DNA from 2 places in the Evansella cellulosilytica DSM 2522 genome. Region 1 is predicted to be linked to the other one. Evidence: a T-box and tRNA genes for the amino acid it is inferred to sense, from the RefSeq annotation. Region 1 holds a T-box; the other holds one or more tRNA genes.
What was found. A T-box is a leader RNA that pairs with one kind of tRNA and senses whether it is charged. The one in region 1 lies ahead of pheS (phenylalanine--tRNA ligase subunit alpha), so its partner is inferred to be a tRNA-Phe.
Positions count from the first base shown of each region.

Region 2: it has a tRNA-Phe gene. The T-box ahead of pheS (phenylalanine--tRNA ligase subunit alpha) is inferred to sense a tRNA for this amino acid. The anticodon was not compared.

Region 1 covers NC_014829.1:3,392,512-3,399,768, reverse strand. Annotated here, with positions in the region: gene BCELL_RS15745 (M42 family metallopeptidase) at 1-616, shown strand, start outside; gene BCELL_RS15740 (BCCT family transporter) at 716-2,236, opposite strand; gene sspI (small acid-soluble spore protein SspI) at 2,575-2,781, opposite strand; gene BCELL_RS15730 (TrmH family RNA methyltransferase) at 2,959-3,711, shown strand; T-box leader at 3,790-4,029, shown strand; gene pheS (phenylalanine--tRNA ligase subunit alpha) at 4,108-5,142, shown strand; gene pheT (phenylalanine--tRNA ligase subunit beta) at 5,160-7,257, shown strand, end outside.
Region 2 covers NC_014829.1:1,107,655-1,114,911, forward strand. Annotated here, with positions in the region: rRNA gene BCELL_RS05035 (16S ribosomal RNA) at 1-559, shown strand, start outside; rRNA gene BCELL_RS05040 (23S ribosomal RNA) at 873-3,805, shown strand; rRNA gene rrf (5S ribosomal RNA) at 3,875-3,990, shown strand; tRNA gene BCELL_RS05050 (tRNA-Asn) at 3,999-4,074, shown strand; tRNA gene BCELL_RS05055 (tRNA-Ser) at 4,078-4,170, shown strand; tRNA gene BCELL_RS05060 (tRNA-Glu) at 4,182-4,256, shown strand; tRNA gene BCELL_RS05065 (tRNA-Val) at 4,407-4,482, shown strand; tRNA gene BCELL_RS05070 (tRNA-Met) at 4,744-4,820, shown strand; tRNA gene BCELL_RS05075 (tRNA-Asp) at 4,876-4,951, shown strand; tRNA gene BCELL_RS05080 (tRNA-Phe) at 4,985-5,060, shown strand; tRNA gene BCELL_RS05085 (tRNA-Thr) at 5,071-5,146, shown strand; tRNA gene BCELL_RS05090 (tRNA-Tyr) at 5,209-5,293, shown strand; tRNA gene BCELL_RS05095 (tRNA-Trp) at 5,314-5,387, shown strand; tRNA gene BCELL_RS05100 (tRNA-His) at 5,411-5,486, shown strand; tRNA gene BCELL_RS05105 (tRNA-Gln) at 5,497-5,571, shown strand; tRNA gene BCELL_RS05110 (tRNA-Gly) at 5,579-5,653, shown strand; tRNA gene BCELL_RS05115 (tRNA-Cys) at 5,660-5,734, shown strand; tRNA gene BCELL_RS05120 (tRNA-Leu) at 5,765-5,853, shown strand; tRNA gene BCELL_RS05125 (tRNA-Leu) at 5,895-5,979, shown strand; gene BCELL_RS05130 (DUF1871 family protein) at 6,146-6,403, shown strand; gene BCELL_RS05135 (sigma-70 family RNA polymerase sigma factor) at 6,713-7,255, shown strand; gene BCELL_RS05140 (hypothetical protein) at 7,242-7,257, shown strand, end outside.

The DNA of each region.
Region 1 (7,257 bases):
AGGAGACTCTATCGTTCCAGTATGTGAATTTACTGTCATGAAAAATGAAAAAATGTTAATGGCAAAAGCGTGGGACAATCGCATTGGCTGTGCGATTGCAATAGAAGTGCTAAGACGTCTAAAGGATGAACAACATCCTAATGTCGTGTACGGTGTAGGAACCGTTCAAGAAGAAGTTGGGTTACGTGGAGCAAGAACATCTGCACATCATATTCAACCTGATATCGGTTTTGGTGTAGACGTCGGAATTGCAGGTGATACACCTGGAGTAACAGATAAAGATGCTCTTGCAAAAATGGGTAAAGGACCACAAATCATCGTTTACGATGCATCAATGGTTTCACATAAAGGATTAAGAGATTTTGTTACGGACACTGCAGATGAAAAGAATATTCCTTATCAATTTGACTCTGTTGCTGCAGGTGGCACAGACTCTGGTGCGATTCACTTAACTGCTAATGGTGTACCATCACTTTCTATAACAATTGCAACTCGCTACATTCATACGCATGCTGCAATTTTACATCGCGATGATTTTGAAAATGCAGTTAAGTTAATTGTTGAAGTGATTAAAAAGTTAGATAGAAATACAGTTAACACGATTACATTTCAATAAAGACTAAGTAAATATACTATCATTGTAGTACAGACCAAAGAACCGGTTTGTACTACTTTTTTATAAGGAGAAGGTGGCGAAATTTCCTCGATGCTTCTTTTACCAATCCTCTTTCCTTTTTATTCTATGCTTTTCAATCCCCTCTTTCCTTAACGATTTGTATATGGCAACGATCATGAATAACATTAAAAGTGTAAATGGTACAGCTGTTGTTATCGCTATGGCTTGTAAGCCATCTAATCCGCCACTCACTATTAATGCAGAAGCAATAGCAGATATTAAAATACCCCAGGAAATTAAAAGGACATTTTTTGGTGATAGATTTCCTTGAGACGTAAATACACCTAACACATATGTAGCTGAATTAGCTGACGTTATAAAGAAGATGGTAATCAGTACTAATGCAATGAGACTTAATATTAATCCGAATGGAAGCTCGCTCAGCACTAAAAATAAACCAGTTTCAGGACTTGAATAAATTTGTTCAGACATAGAGATGTCTTCATTCATTTCCAAGAATATACCGGAACCACCAAATGTAACAAACCAAAAAACTGTTACAATCGTCGGTATAAAAAGAACACCTATAATGAATTGCTGCAAACTTCTTCCTCTCGAAATTCTAGCAATAAATGTTCCGACGAACGGGCTCCAAGAAATGACCCATGCCCAGTAAAAGAAAGTCCAATTTCCGATCCATTCATTATCTGTATATGGAGTAGTACTATAAGTTAATGCTATAAACCCACTAATATAGCTTCCCAATGTTTTTGTGAAATGCTCTAAAATAAATAAAGTTGGTCCTAAAAATAGGACGGCGAGCAATAAAAAACAAGCAATATATAAGTTTGTGATACTTAAATACTTCATCCCACGGTTTATTCCAGTCACAACAGATACTATAAAAACGACTGTAATGACAGAGACGATCGATAATTGAAGGAATATACTGTTTTCTATACCAATTAATTCGTTAAGCCCTCCGCTTATTTGTAAAGTACTCAGACCGAAAGAGGTAGCGATACCGATAGTCGTTCCAATAATGGCAACGATGTCGATCGATTTGCCTATAGGACCATGTATTCGTTCACCTATAATGGGATAAAAAGCAGAGCTTATTAATCCTGGGAGCTCTTTTCTAAATTTTGCAAAAGCAAGTCCTAGCGCAACTATTGCATATACAGCCCAAGGGTGGATTCCCCAGTGAAATACCCCATAAAGGATTCCTACCTCAGCAGCTTCTTGTGAATGCGGAGTGATACCATGTGGTGGAGGAGAATGGTAATGGCTCATAGGCTCTGCGACACCCCAAAACACTAAACCGACTCCCATTCCTGCAGCAAATAGCATGCCAATCCATGAAAAAAAACTGTATTCGGGTTTGTCATTTACTTTTCCAAGTTTCATATGTTTATATGGACCAAAGCCTAAATAAAGACAAAATGAAATGAACACAGCAGTACTCAATACATAGAACCATCCAAAGCCATCGATAGCAAAAGATAAAATATAAGTCATTGTGTTTTCCATGTGAGAAGGAAAGAGGAACCCCCATCCACTAATGAGAATAACTATAATGACGGATATGATTAAGACGATATTTTTAAATATTTTGTTCATAGTTGCCTCCAATAATAGAGATCGATTTTAAGAAACAAATAAGCAGTATATGCTTCTTTATCCATTTGAGTTGTAAAAAAAACGTCTTTTTTTTAGGGGAAGTATAATAAGACAATAAAAACAAATGGTGTTCCGTATGAGGTTGGTTGAGAGACACCATTTGTTTTAGAGAGAAAGAACTAAAAAATTCATTTGTATAAATGATACGACAAGCAGCAGTAAGAACTGTACTATTTTTAGTAGCGGAAAATATTTGTAACCATAACGAGGGTGCCCTCTAAGCGAAATAAAGGATGACTCGAAAGGCAAAAAATCAACCTTGTGAGTCATCCTCCCTCTTATTGTAATCCTTTAGAAATTTGATTAATTACTTGTTGTTTATCGTCTTCACTAGCATTCTTCCAATACACTTCAAATAAAACCCCTAACCCAGGAAGCATTTTCTCTTCTCCACTTTGTACTGCATCTAAAATGGTTTCTTCCACTTCTTGAGCGCTATTTCCTGATACGTTTTGTAAGATTGCACCACGTAAATTAAAACTCATTGTCATCTCCCTTTCGTTATGAATCAACTTTTTACCACAACAAGTGATTTATTTCTGTTATAGTATGAGTGATAGGACGTATGAATATGTAATAAAAAGGTAAAAATTGAGAATGTTTTCAATTACTGATCTCGTAATTATATATGAGCGTATGAAGTGTGGGGAGGAATTGTTAATATGGACCCGATAGAATCAACGAGTAATCCAAGGGTGAAGACCTGGAAAAAGCTGCACTCTAGAAAAGGTAGAGAAAAAACAGGCTTATTTTTAGTTGAAGGAGTACATCTTATTGAAGAAGCATTAAAAGCTTTTATACATATGAAAGAGCTTGTTATAGATGTTGACAAAGAAATTCCTGTAGAGTGGAAAGTATCTAATGTTCCACAAGTGTTCGTAACAAATAAAGTAATGAAAGAAATATGTGAAACTGAGACACCACAAGGGTTTGTTGCTATTTGTGAATTACCAGATAATAAAAATGTACCTTTGGAGAGAGGGAAGTTTTTATTTTTAGATGGTCTCCAAGACCCTGGTAACGTGGGAGCTATTATTCGTACTGCTGATGCTGCAGGCATAAACGGTGTTGTACTAGGAGAAGGTACTGTTGACCCGTTTAACGGAAAAGTCATTCGAGCAACACAAGGATCTATTTTTCACTTGCCGGTACAACGAATGGATTTAAAAGAAGCTGTTCAGATTTGTAAAGAAAAGAATATCCCTGTCTTTGGAACAAGTTTACAAGGAAGTACATATAATGCGATCCAACCGCAAGATAATTTTGCGCTAATCGTTGGAAATGAAGGAAGTGGTGTGGAAGATACACTACTAGAAATGACAGATCAAAATTTATATATTCCGATACACGGGAAAGCTGAATCATTAAATGTTAGTATTGCAACTGGGATTTTACTTTATCATTTAAGAGGATAAGATAATAATGTTATAGCTGTTGCGGAACAAAATAAAAACATATATAATAATTAGGAAAAATAACAGCTAGTTAATAATGGAAAGACGATGAAGGAGAGTAGTACGCTGATACGTTCTCATCCAGGGAGAAAATGCCTTAGACTGTGAGCATTTTTATGAAGGATACAGCTGAATTCACTCTTGAGTTGACACTGGAGCACAGAATAGTTTTCTATTTTGTGAAGGTGATCCGGCCTTGGAGTCCGTTATCTTCGTATGAGTGAATGAATACATTTGTAATCATTAACAAGGGTGGTACCGCGAGCTTTCGTCCCTTTCAGGGAATGAAGGCTTTTTTTATATTTTCATTACTATTAAACATGTAACCATGTTTCTAATATAAAGGAGGAAGAGGATATGATAGATCGTCTACAGCAACTAAAAGATGAAGCAATCACTAAAGCAAATGAAGCAACGACGATAAAAGAATTAAAGGATTTAAGGGTGTCTTATTTAGGGAAAAAAGGGCCTATAACTGAAGTATTAAAAGGAATGGGCAAGCTTTCCGCAGATGAGCGTCCTAAAGTTGGACAGGCAGCTAACGAAGTGCGTGAGGCTGTTGCAACGGTTATAGAGGAAAAGGAACAAAAACTAGAAGAAGCAGCATTAACAGAAAAGTTAAAAAGCGAGAGCATTGATGTAACATTGCCAGGTCGTCCGATAAATAAAGGTAGCAGACATCCACTAACATCTGTTGTGGAAACAATTGAGGATATTTTTATCGGGATGGGCTTTACTGTTGCTGAAGGGCCAGAAGTAGAAACTGATTATTATAATTTTGAATCATTAAACTTACCGAAAGATCATCCGGCAAGGGATATGCAAGATACATTTTTTATTACTAACGATTTATTATTGCGAACACAGACGTCACCAGTTCAAACGAGAACGATGGAAAAGCATGAAGGGCGTGGTCCAGTAAAAATAATCTGTCCAGGAAAGGTGTATCGTCGAGATGAAGACGACGCGACGCACTCGCATCAATTTATGCAAATAGAAGGATTAGTTGTAGATGAAGGTATTCGCATGAGTGATTTAAAAGGGATTTTCGAGCAGTTCGTGAAAAAGTACTTTGGTGAGGGAAGAGAAATACGTCTTCGTCCTAGCTTTTTTCCATTCACTGAACCTTCAGCAGAGTTAGACGTGTCATGTGCGATTTGTGGGGGAGACGGTTGTAGAACGTGTAAGCAGACAGGATGGATTGAAGTATTAGGTTCAGGAATGGTCCACCCAAATGTGTTACGTATGAGTGGATTTGATCCTGAAAAGTATACTGGTTTTGCTTTTGGTATGGGTGTTGAGCGATTTGCGATGTTAAAATATGGCGTTGATGATATTCGCCATTTCTATACGAACGATACGAGATTTTTATCTCAATTTAAGAGAGTTTAATCGAAGGAGGAACAGCTGTGCTTGTATCTTATAAATGGTTAAAGGATTATATTGAAATTGATGATTTAACACCGCAGGAAGTAGCAGAGAAGCTGACAAGAAGTGGTGTTGAGGTAGATATTGTTCATGCAATGAATCAAGGGGTCAAGAACATCGTTGTAGGTAAAGTAGTTGATTGTGAGAAGCATCCAGAAGCGGATAAGCTCAACCTCTGTCAAGTCGATATTGGGGAAGAAGAACTTACGCAAATCGTATGTGGTGCTGCAAACGTTGGCAAAGGTCAATATGTCGTCGTTGCAAAAGTTGGTGCTAGACTTCCAGGTGGAGTGAAAATAAAGCGAGCAAAGCTACGTGGTCAAACATCGGAAGGGATGATTTGCTCGTTGCAAGAGCTTGGTTTTGAAGGGAAAACAGTAGCCAAGGAATATGCTGAAGGCATTTACAATTTCCCAACAGAATTACCACCAGGAACAGATGCAATACCATTATTAAATTTAGATGATCACGTTTTAGAATTAGATTTAACACCTAACAGGGCTGATTGCTTAAGTTTATTAGGTGTTGCATATGAGGTAGGTGCTATTTTAGGGCGAGACGTAAAACTACCTCGTTTTTCTGTGAATGAGGCGAGTGAAAAAGCGGACGAATACATTTCAGTAAACGTGGATGCAAAGACGGATAGCCCATATTACGGGGCAATTGTAATTAAAGATGTAAAGATTGAGCCTTCTCCACTCTGGCTGCAATCGAGATTAATGGCAGCGGGTATTCGTCCACATAACAACGTAGTTGACGTAACGAACTATGTGCTATTAGAATACGGGCAACCACTACATTCTTTTGACTATGATCGGTTAGGATCAAAGGAAGTACTCGTAAGACGCGCAGTGGCGGGAGAAAAAATAACAACGCTTGATGACGTTGAAAGAACGCTTACGACAGACTATTTAGCTATTACTAACGGTAGTGATCCAGTAGCTTTAGCGGGAGTGATGGGCGGCGCTACTTCGGAAGTTGATAATGAAACGACAAACATTTTATTAGAAGCTGCATATTTTCATGGTTCTACAATTAGAAAAGCATCGAGAGAGTTAGGTCTTCGCAGCGATGCTAGTGCACGTTTTGAAAAAGGGGTAGACCCAAATCGCGTGAGAGAGGCTGGTCTTCGAGCAGCTGCAATGATCGCCGAATTAGCAGGTGGAACAGTTCTTTCTGGCGTTGTTGAGTTTGATGAGCTCGATGCGAAGCCGAATGTGGTGGAAATATCACTTGAAAAAATAAATGCACTTCTAGGAACGAATATTGATGCTAATACGGTAGAAGGCATTATGGATAAATTACAGTTTCCTTATGAAGAAGAAAATGGCGTATTTACAATTACTGCACCTACTCGGAGGCAGGATATAGTAATAGAAGCTGATGTGATAGAAGAAGTTGCAAGGCTATATGGTTATGATAATATTCCAACTACGCTTCCAAACACAGCGACAACACCTGGTGGATTAACTACTATTCAGGTGAAAAAACGTAAAGTTCGTCGTTTTCTTGAAAATGCAGGTTTGCATGAAGCTGTAAGCTACTCCTTAACTACGGCAGAGAAGGAATCGTTCTTTACAAAAGAAAGCAGTAACAGAGTAAATGTAGCACTACCTATGAGTGAAGAGCGCAGTGCACTTCGCACAACACTTATCCCACATTTACTTGATGCGTTAAGTCATAATAAGAACCGAAGCATGCAAGAAGTTCGTTTATATGAGGTTGGTTCTGTTTTTCAAACAGATGAGGAGACGATTACGAAGCAGCCTACAGAAACGACCTTCGTTTCAGGTGCGATAATGGGTCTTTGGCATGAACATAGCTGGCAAGGAGAGAAAAAGCCTGTTGATTTCTTCGTAGCTAAAGGGATCGTTGAAGGATTGTTAGCACAGCTGAACGTACTAGAGAAGGCAGAATTTGTCCAAACGGAAGTAGAAGGTTTCCATCCTGGTAGAACGGCTAAGCTCAAAGTTTCAGGTACTGATGTTGGAGTCATTGGTCAAGTGCACCCAACTGTTGCTAAAGAATGGTCATTACACGAAACATATGTGTTTGAATTAAACTTTACAAAGCTAGTAA
Region 2 (7,257 bases), 2.3 Mb from region 1:
CAGGTCTTGACATCCTCTGACACTCCTAGAGATAGGACGTTCCCCTTCGGGGGACAGAGTGACAGGTGGTGCATGGTTGTCGTCAGCTCGTGTCGTGAGATGTTGGGTTAAGTCCCGCAACGAGCGCAACCCTTGATCTTAGTTGCCAGCATTCAGTTGGGCACTCTAAGGTGACTGCCGGTGACAAACCGGAGGAAGGTGGGGATGACGTCAAATCATCATGCCCCTTATGACCTGGGCTACACACGTGCTACAATGGGTGGTACAAAGGGCAGCAAAGCCGCGAGGCCGAGCGAATCCCATAAAGCCACTCTCAGTTCGGATTGCAGGCTGCAACTCGCCTGCATGAAGCCGGAATTGCTAGTAATCGCGGATCAGCATGCCGCGGTGAATACGTTCCCGGGCCTTGTACACACCGCCCGTCACACCACGAGAGTTTGTAACACCCGAAGTCGGTGAGGTAACCTTTTGGAGCCAGCCGCCGAAGGTGGGACAGATGATTGGGGTGAAGTCGTAACAAGGTATCCCTACCGGAAGGTGGGGATGGATCACCTCCTTTCTAAGGAGCAGTTATTTTCTACAACAACTGTAGAAACATAAAGCTCATTACTTTTGAACTTCGCTTTGGACTTTTTGTTTAGTTTTGAAGGGTTAAACCTTCAATTATATAGTGTTGTGTGTATCAGGTTTAACTGATTTAGCACATTTACTTACATTTCGAACGCTTACGCGTTTTGAATTTGTCCTTTGAAAACTAGATAACAAAAACTGATTTAAATGATCACCAGTAGATATCAATAGAAGTCTATTCTTCTAACGAAATCAACTGTGTGTCTTAGTTAAGGCGAATGTAAGACGCCACACTTTTTAGTGGTTAAGCTAGAAAGGGCGCACGGTGAATGCCTTGGCACTAGGAGCCGATGAAGGACGGGACGAACACCGATATGCTTCGGGGAGCTGTAAGTAAGCTTTGATCCGGAGATTTCCGAATGGGGGAACCCACCATCCGTAATGGGATGGTATCCATACCTGAATACATAGGGTATGAGAAGGCAGACCTGGGGAACTGAAACATCTTAGTACCCAGAGGAAGAGAAAGCAAATGCGATTTCCTGAGTAGCGGCGAGCGAAACGGAATTAGCCCAAACCAAGAGGCTTGCCTCTTGGGGTTGTAGGACACTCCATACGGAGTTACAAAGAAACAGCGTAGGTGAAGCGATCTGGAAAGGTCTGCGAGACAAGGTAACAGCCCTGTAGCCGAAACGTTGTTTCCTCCGGAGTGTATCCTGAGTACGGCGGGACACGTGAAACCCCGTCGGAATCCGGGAGGACCATCTCCCAAGGCTAAATACTCCCTAGTGACCGATAGTGAACCAGTACCGTGAGGGAAAGGTGAAAAGCACCCCGGGAGGGGAGTGAAAGAGATCCTGAAACCGTGTGCCTACAAGTAGTTGGAGCCCGTTAATGGGTGACAGCGTGCCTTTTGTAGAATGAACCGGCGAGTTACGATAACGTGCGAGGTTAAGTTGAAGAGACGGAGCCGCAGCGAAAGCGAGTCTGAATAGGGCGCCATAGTACGTTGTTGTAGACCCGAAACCGTGTGATCTACCCATGTCCAGGGTGAAGTCCAGGTAACACTGGATGGAGGCCCGAACCCACGCACGTTGAAAAGTGCGGGGATGAGGTGTGGGTAGGGGTGAAATGCCAATCGAACACGGAAATAGCTGGTTCTCCCCGAAATAGCTTTAGGGCTAGCCTCGAGGTGAGAGTATTGGAGGTAGAGCACTGATTGGACTAGGGGTCCCCACAGGATTACCGAATTCAGTCAAACTCCGAATGCCATTTACTTATCCTCGGGAGTCAGACTGCGAGTGCTAAGATCCGTAGTCAAGAGGGAAACAGCCCAGACCATCAGCTAAGGTCCCAAAGTATACGTTAAGTGGAGAAGGATGTGGAGTTGCTTAGACAACCAGGATGTTGGCTTAGAAGCAGCCACCATTGAAAGAGTGCGTAATAGCTCACTGGTCGAGTGACTCTGCGCCGAAAATGTACCGGGGCTAAACGTATCACCGAAGCTATGGATTGTCCTTACGGACAGTGGTAGGGGAGCGTTCCAAGGGCGTTGAAGCATGACCGGAAGGACATGTGGAGCGCTTGGAAGTGAGAATGCCGGTATGAGTAGCGAAAAGAGGGGTGAGAATCCCCTCCGTCGAAAGCCTAAGGTTTCCTGAGGAAGGCTCGTCCGCTCAGGGTAAGTCGGGACCTAAGCCGAGGCCGAAAGGCGTAGGCGATGGCAAACAGGTTGAAATTCCTGTACCACCACGTCACCGTTTGAGCAACGGGGGGACGCAGGAAGGTAGGGTAAGCGCACTGATGGATATGTGCGTCGAAGCAGTGAGGCTGACAAGTAGGCAAATCCGCTTGTCATAAGGCTGAGCTGTGATCGCGAGGGAAATTATAGTACCGAAGTTCCTGATCCTACACTGCCAAGAAAAGCCTCTAGCGAGGTGACTGGTGCCCGTACCGCAAACCGACACAGGTAGGCGGGAAGAGAATTCTAAGACGCGCGGGAGAACTCTCGTTAAGGAACTCGGCAAAATGACCCCGTAACTTCGGGAGAAGGGGTGCTCTATTAGGGTGTATGCCCGAGAGAGCCGCAGTGAATAGGCCCAAACGACTGTTTATCAAAAACACAGGTCTCTGCCAAGCCGTAAGGCGAAGTATAGGGGCTGACACCTGCCCGGTGCTGGAAGGTTAAGAGGAGGGGTTATCCTTCGGGAGAAGCTCTGAATTGAAGCCCCAGTAAACGGCGGCCGTAACTATAACGGTCCTAAGGTAGCGAAATTCCTTGTCGGGTAAGTTCCGACCCGCACGAAAGGTGCAACGATTTGGGCACTGTCTCAACGAGAGACCCGGTGAAATTATATTACCTGTGAAGATGCAGGTTACCTGCGACAGGACGGAAAGACCCCATGGAGCTTTACTGTAGCTTGATATTGGATTTTGGTACAACTTGTACAGGATAGGTAGGAGCCTTGGAAGCCGGAGCGCTAGCTTCGGTGGAGGCGTCGGTGGGATACTACCCTGGTTGTACTGGAATTCTAACCTCGGTCCGTAATCCGGATCAGGGACAGTGTCAGGTGGGCAGTTTGACTGGGGCGGTCGCCTCCTAAAAAGTAACGGAGGCGCCCAAAGGTTCCCTCAGAATGGTTGGAAATCATTCGTAGAGTGCAAAGGCATAAGGGAGCTTGACTGCGAGACATACAGGTCGAGCAGGGACGAAAGTCGGGCTTAGTGATCCGGCGGCACCGTATGGAAGGGCCGTCGCTCAACGGATAAAAGCTACCCTGGGGATAACAGGCTAATCTCCCCCAAGAGTCCACATCGACGGGGAGGTTTGGCACCTCGATGTCGGCTCATCGCATCCTGGGGCTGAAGTAGGTCCCAAGGGTTGGGCTGTTCGCCCATTAAAGCGGTACGCGAGCTGGGTTCAGAACGTCGTGAGACAGTTCGGTCCCTATCCGTCGCAGGCGTAGGAAATTTGAGAGGAGCTGTCCTTAGTACGAGAGGACCGGGATGGACACACCGCTGGTGTACCAGTTGTTCCGCCAGGAGCATAGCTGGGTAGCTACGTGTGGAAGGGATAAGTGCTGAAAGCATCTAAGCATGAAGCCCCCCTCAAGATGAGATTTCCCATCACGTAAGTGAGTAAGATCCCTCAGAGATGATGAGGTTGATAGGTCTCATGTGGAAGCATGGCGACATGTGAAGCTGAGAGATACTAATCGATCGAGGGCTTAACCAAACTTTATTAAGACGATCATTTAATCAGAAAATGTTATCTAGTTTTGAGAGGATAAACTCTCATAAATAGTCCAGTGACGATAGCGGAGAGGTCACACCCGTTCCCATGCCGAACACGGTAGTTAAGCTCTCCAGCGCCGATGATAGTTGGGGGTTTCCCCCTGTGAAAGTAGGACGTTGCTGGGCGCTTATATTCCACAGTAGCTCAGTTGGTAGAGCAATCGGCTGTTAACCGATCGGTCGTAGGTTCGAGTCCTACCTGTGGAGCCATAAGGAGAGCTGTCCGAGTGGCCGAAGGAGCACGATTGGAAATCGTGTAGGCGGTTTAGAGCCGTCTCGAGGGTTCAAATCCCTCGCTCTCCGCCAGAAAAACATCTGGCCCGTTGGTCAAGTGGTTAAGACACCGCCCTTTCACGGCGGTAACACGGGTTCGAATCCCGTACGGGTCACCAATTAATTATTCGGATACTGCGGAGGATTAGCTCAGCTACGAGCGAAACTTCATTGAAACAACTACGAGTTGTCTCGACGGATAAAACCACAGAGCATTACTAGTAGAGGAAGAGACAGGGACTTCCCTGAAATAGCATCATCAACGCTGCGGAGGATTAGCTCAGCTGGGAGAGCACCTGCCTTACAAGCAGGGGGTCGGCGGTTCGATCCCGTCATCCTCCACCATCAATTTTTCTTCACATTATTATTTGTGAGAACATACATTACAAATGTATGAGATATAATGATTCAGTTTTTAAATACAGATCAAGTGAAAGTTCAATACAACATCCGTAATCTTTATAACGTCGCGGGGTGGAGCAACGAGCAGAACATCGTCGAATTAACTACGAGTTGTCTCGACGCATAAACTTCAAAGCGTAGCTAGAAGAGGAAGAGACAGTAAGAAACTACAAAGTATTACAACATCCGTAATCTTTATAACGTCGCGGGGTGGAGCAGTCTGGTAGCTCGTCGGGCTCATAACCCGAAGGTCGGTGGTTCAAATCCGCCCCCCGCAACCAAATTTTTAACAGAAGATAAACAAACATTGTTATAAAAAATAAGTACTAATATTTAGGTCCCGTGGTGTAGCGGTTAACATGCCTGCCTGTCACGCAGGAGATCGCGGGTTCGATTCCCGTCGGGACCGCCATTTTTTATTAAGTATTAGAGTACAAATGAAAATGGCTCGGTAGCTCAGTCGGTAGAGCAATGGACTGAAAATCCATGTGTCGGCGGTTCGATTCCGTCCCGAGCCACCATTTTATATTTGCTGGCCTAGCTCAATTGGTAGAGCAACTGACTTGTAATCAGTAGGTTGGGGGTTCAAGTCCTCTGGCCAGCACCAGTAATTAAATTTTTCCCTTGACTATTATTAAAACTTTTTGTAACATAATAATTGTCTCTCTCGGAGGGGTAGCGAAGTGGCTAAACGCGGCGGACTGTAAATCCGCTCCCTCAGGGTTCGGCGGTTCGAATCCGTCCCCCTCCACCATTTATTTTTACTACCGTTTTAGGGGCATAGTTTAACGGTAGAACAGAGGTCTCCAAAACCTCCAGTGTGGGTTCGATTCCTACTGCCCCTGCCAGAGTATAACAACTGAAGATTATGGCGGTTGTGGCGAAGTGGTTAACGCACCGGATTGTGGTTCCGGCATTCGTGGGTTCGATTCCCATCAGCCGCCCCATATTTTTTAATGGGCTATAGCCAAGCGGTAAGGCAACGGATTTTGATTCCGTCATGCGCAGGTTCGAATCCTGCTAGCCCAGCCATTATTTTGCGGGAGTAGTTCAGTGGTAGAACACCACCTTGCCAAGGTGGGGGTCGCGAGTTCGAATCTCGTCTTCCGCTCCATTTATTGGCGGCATAGCCAAGTGGTAAGGCACGGGTCTGCAAAACCCTTATCCCCCGGTTCGAATCCGGGTGCCGCCTCCATGAATAGCATATTTTTTAGCAATAAGTCCTGCCGGGGTGGTGGAATTGGCAGACACACAGGACTTAAAATCCTGCGGTAGGTGACTACCGTGCCGGTTCAAGTCCGGCCCTCGGCACCATTTAAATTAGACAAGCTATAGCTATTCAATGAGGCTTTTTAGCCGGTGTGGCGGAATTGGCAGACGCGCACGACTCAAAATCGTGTTCCTCACGGAGTGTCGGTTCGACCCCGACCACCGGTACCATATAAATAATATACGTTAATATTAAAATAACCAGTTAACTCATAAATGTTGATATATCAATGTTTATGAGTTTTTTTATGTTTTCGAGTATAACATGGAAAAGGGGGCGATTTACACACATTTTCCACAAGGATGTGTATTAATTGCCTATAAGGAGGAGATTAATATGGAAAGATCGGCTAACAATGTTGTAACTAAGCACGTGAATAATTGGGATCCAGAACTACTTTTAGAAATGGGAGCTCCTGATGATGAGTACGAATTTGAGATCGAGCGTATAACGAAAGAAATATCACGCTGCCAAGATGAAATTGAAGTGGCAGAAGTTATTAAAGACATTTTTGATGATTCGTTTGGTAGGGATTTTCCCCTTGAAGAGTGTCTTGAAATAGCTAAAAAGATATGGGTTAATTTACATAACTAAAGTGACAGCAGGTCATTTATAATTACCCTCGGCTGAAAAATAGAGTAGAGTTGCGTTGCTGATTTAAAGTCCCCGCCCTCCTATACAGTACTTTGGGGGCGTGCACTTTGTTTATATTAAGTTAATGATAAGAAGCTCTTACTATAAGTAGTGTTTATACATAGTATTTGGACAAAAAGAACTATCCAACCTTTTCGAAAAGCTAAGACTACTAAAATATAAATAGAAATTATAGAATTAGTGCATCCGAATCATGTCAAATTTCGTCAAAGAGGTGGATTGAAAGTATTGGGAGAGGGGGAGGGCTATGTGTCTGTCTTAAATAGGCAAGATACAATGGATGATGTTTTTCTTGAAGTACTTATTAATCAATATTATGAGGCTCTTGTGAATGTCTCATACACCTATGTGAAAAATTGGAGTACTGCGGAAGATATTGTTCAGGATGTATTTATCAAGATCTTAAATAGTTATCATCTTTTTGAAAACCGATCATCTATTAAAACATGGTTGTATAAGATTACAATGAATAAATCGAAAGATTATTTGAGGAAAACATATTTTAAAAGAGTTGTCATTATGGGTGTAATTGATAGATTAATAACCGACAGAACACCAGAAGATAATATTATTCAAAAATCGATGGATAAAGAGTTGGCAGAGTGCATTTTCATATTACCAATTAAGTACAGGGAAGTTATCATTCTTTTTTACTATGAAGATCTATCATTAACGGAGATGGGAGAACTACTCGGAGAGAATGTATCAACGTTAAAGAGTCGTTTGCAGAGGGCACGAAGAAGATTGAAAGAAGTATTATCTTCAAGGGGGATTACTTATGAGTCAATTTAATA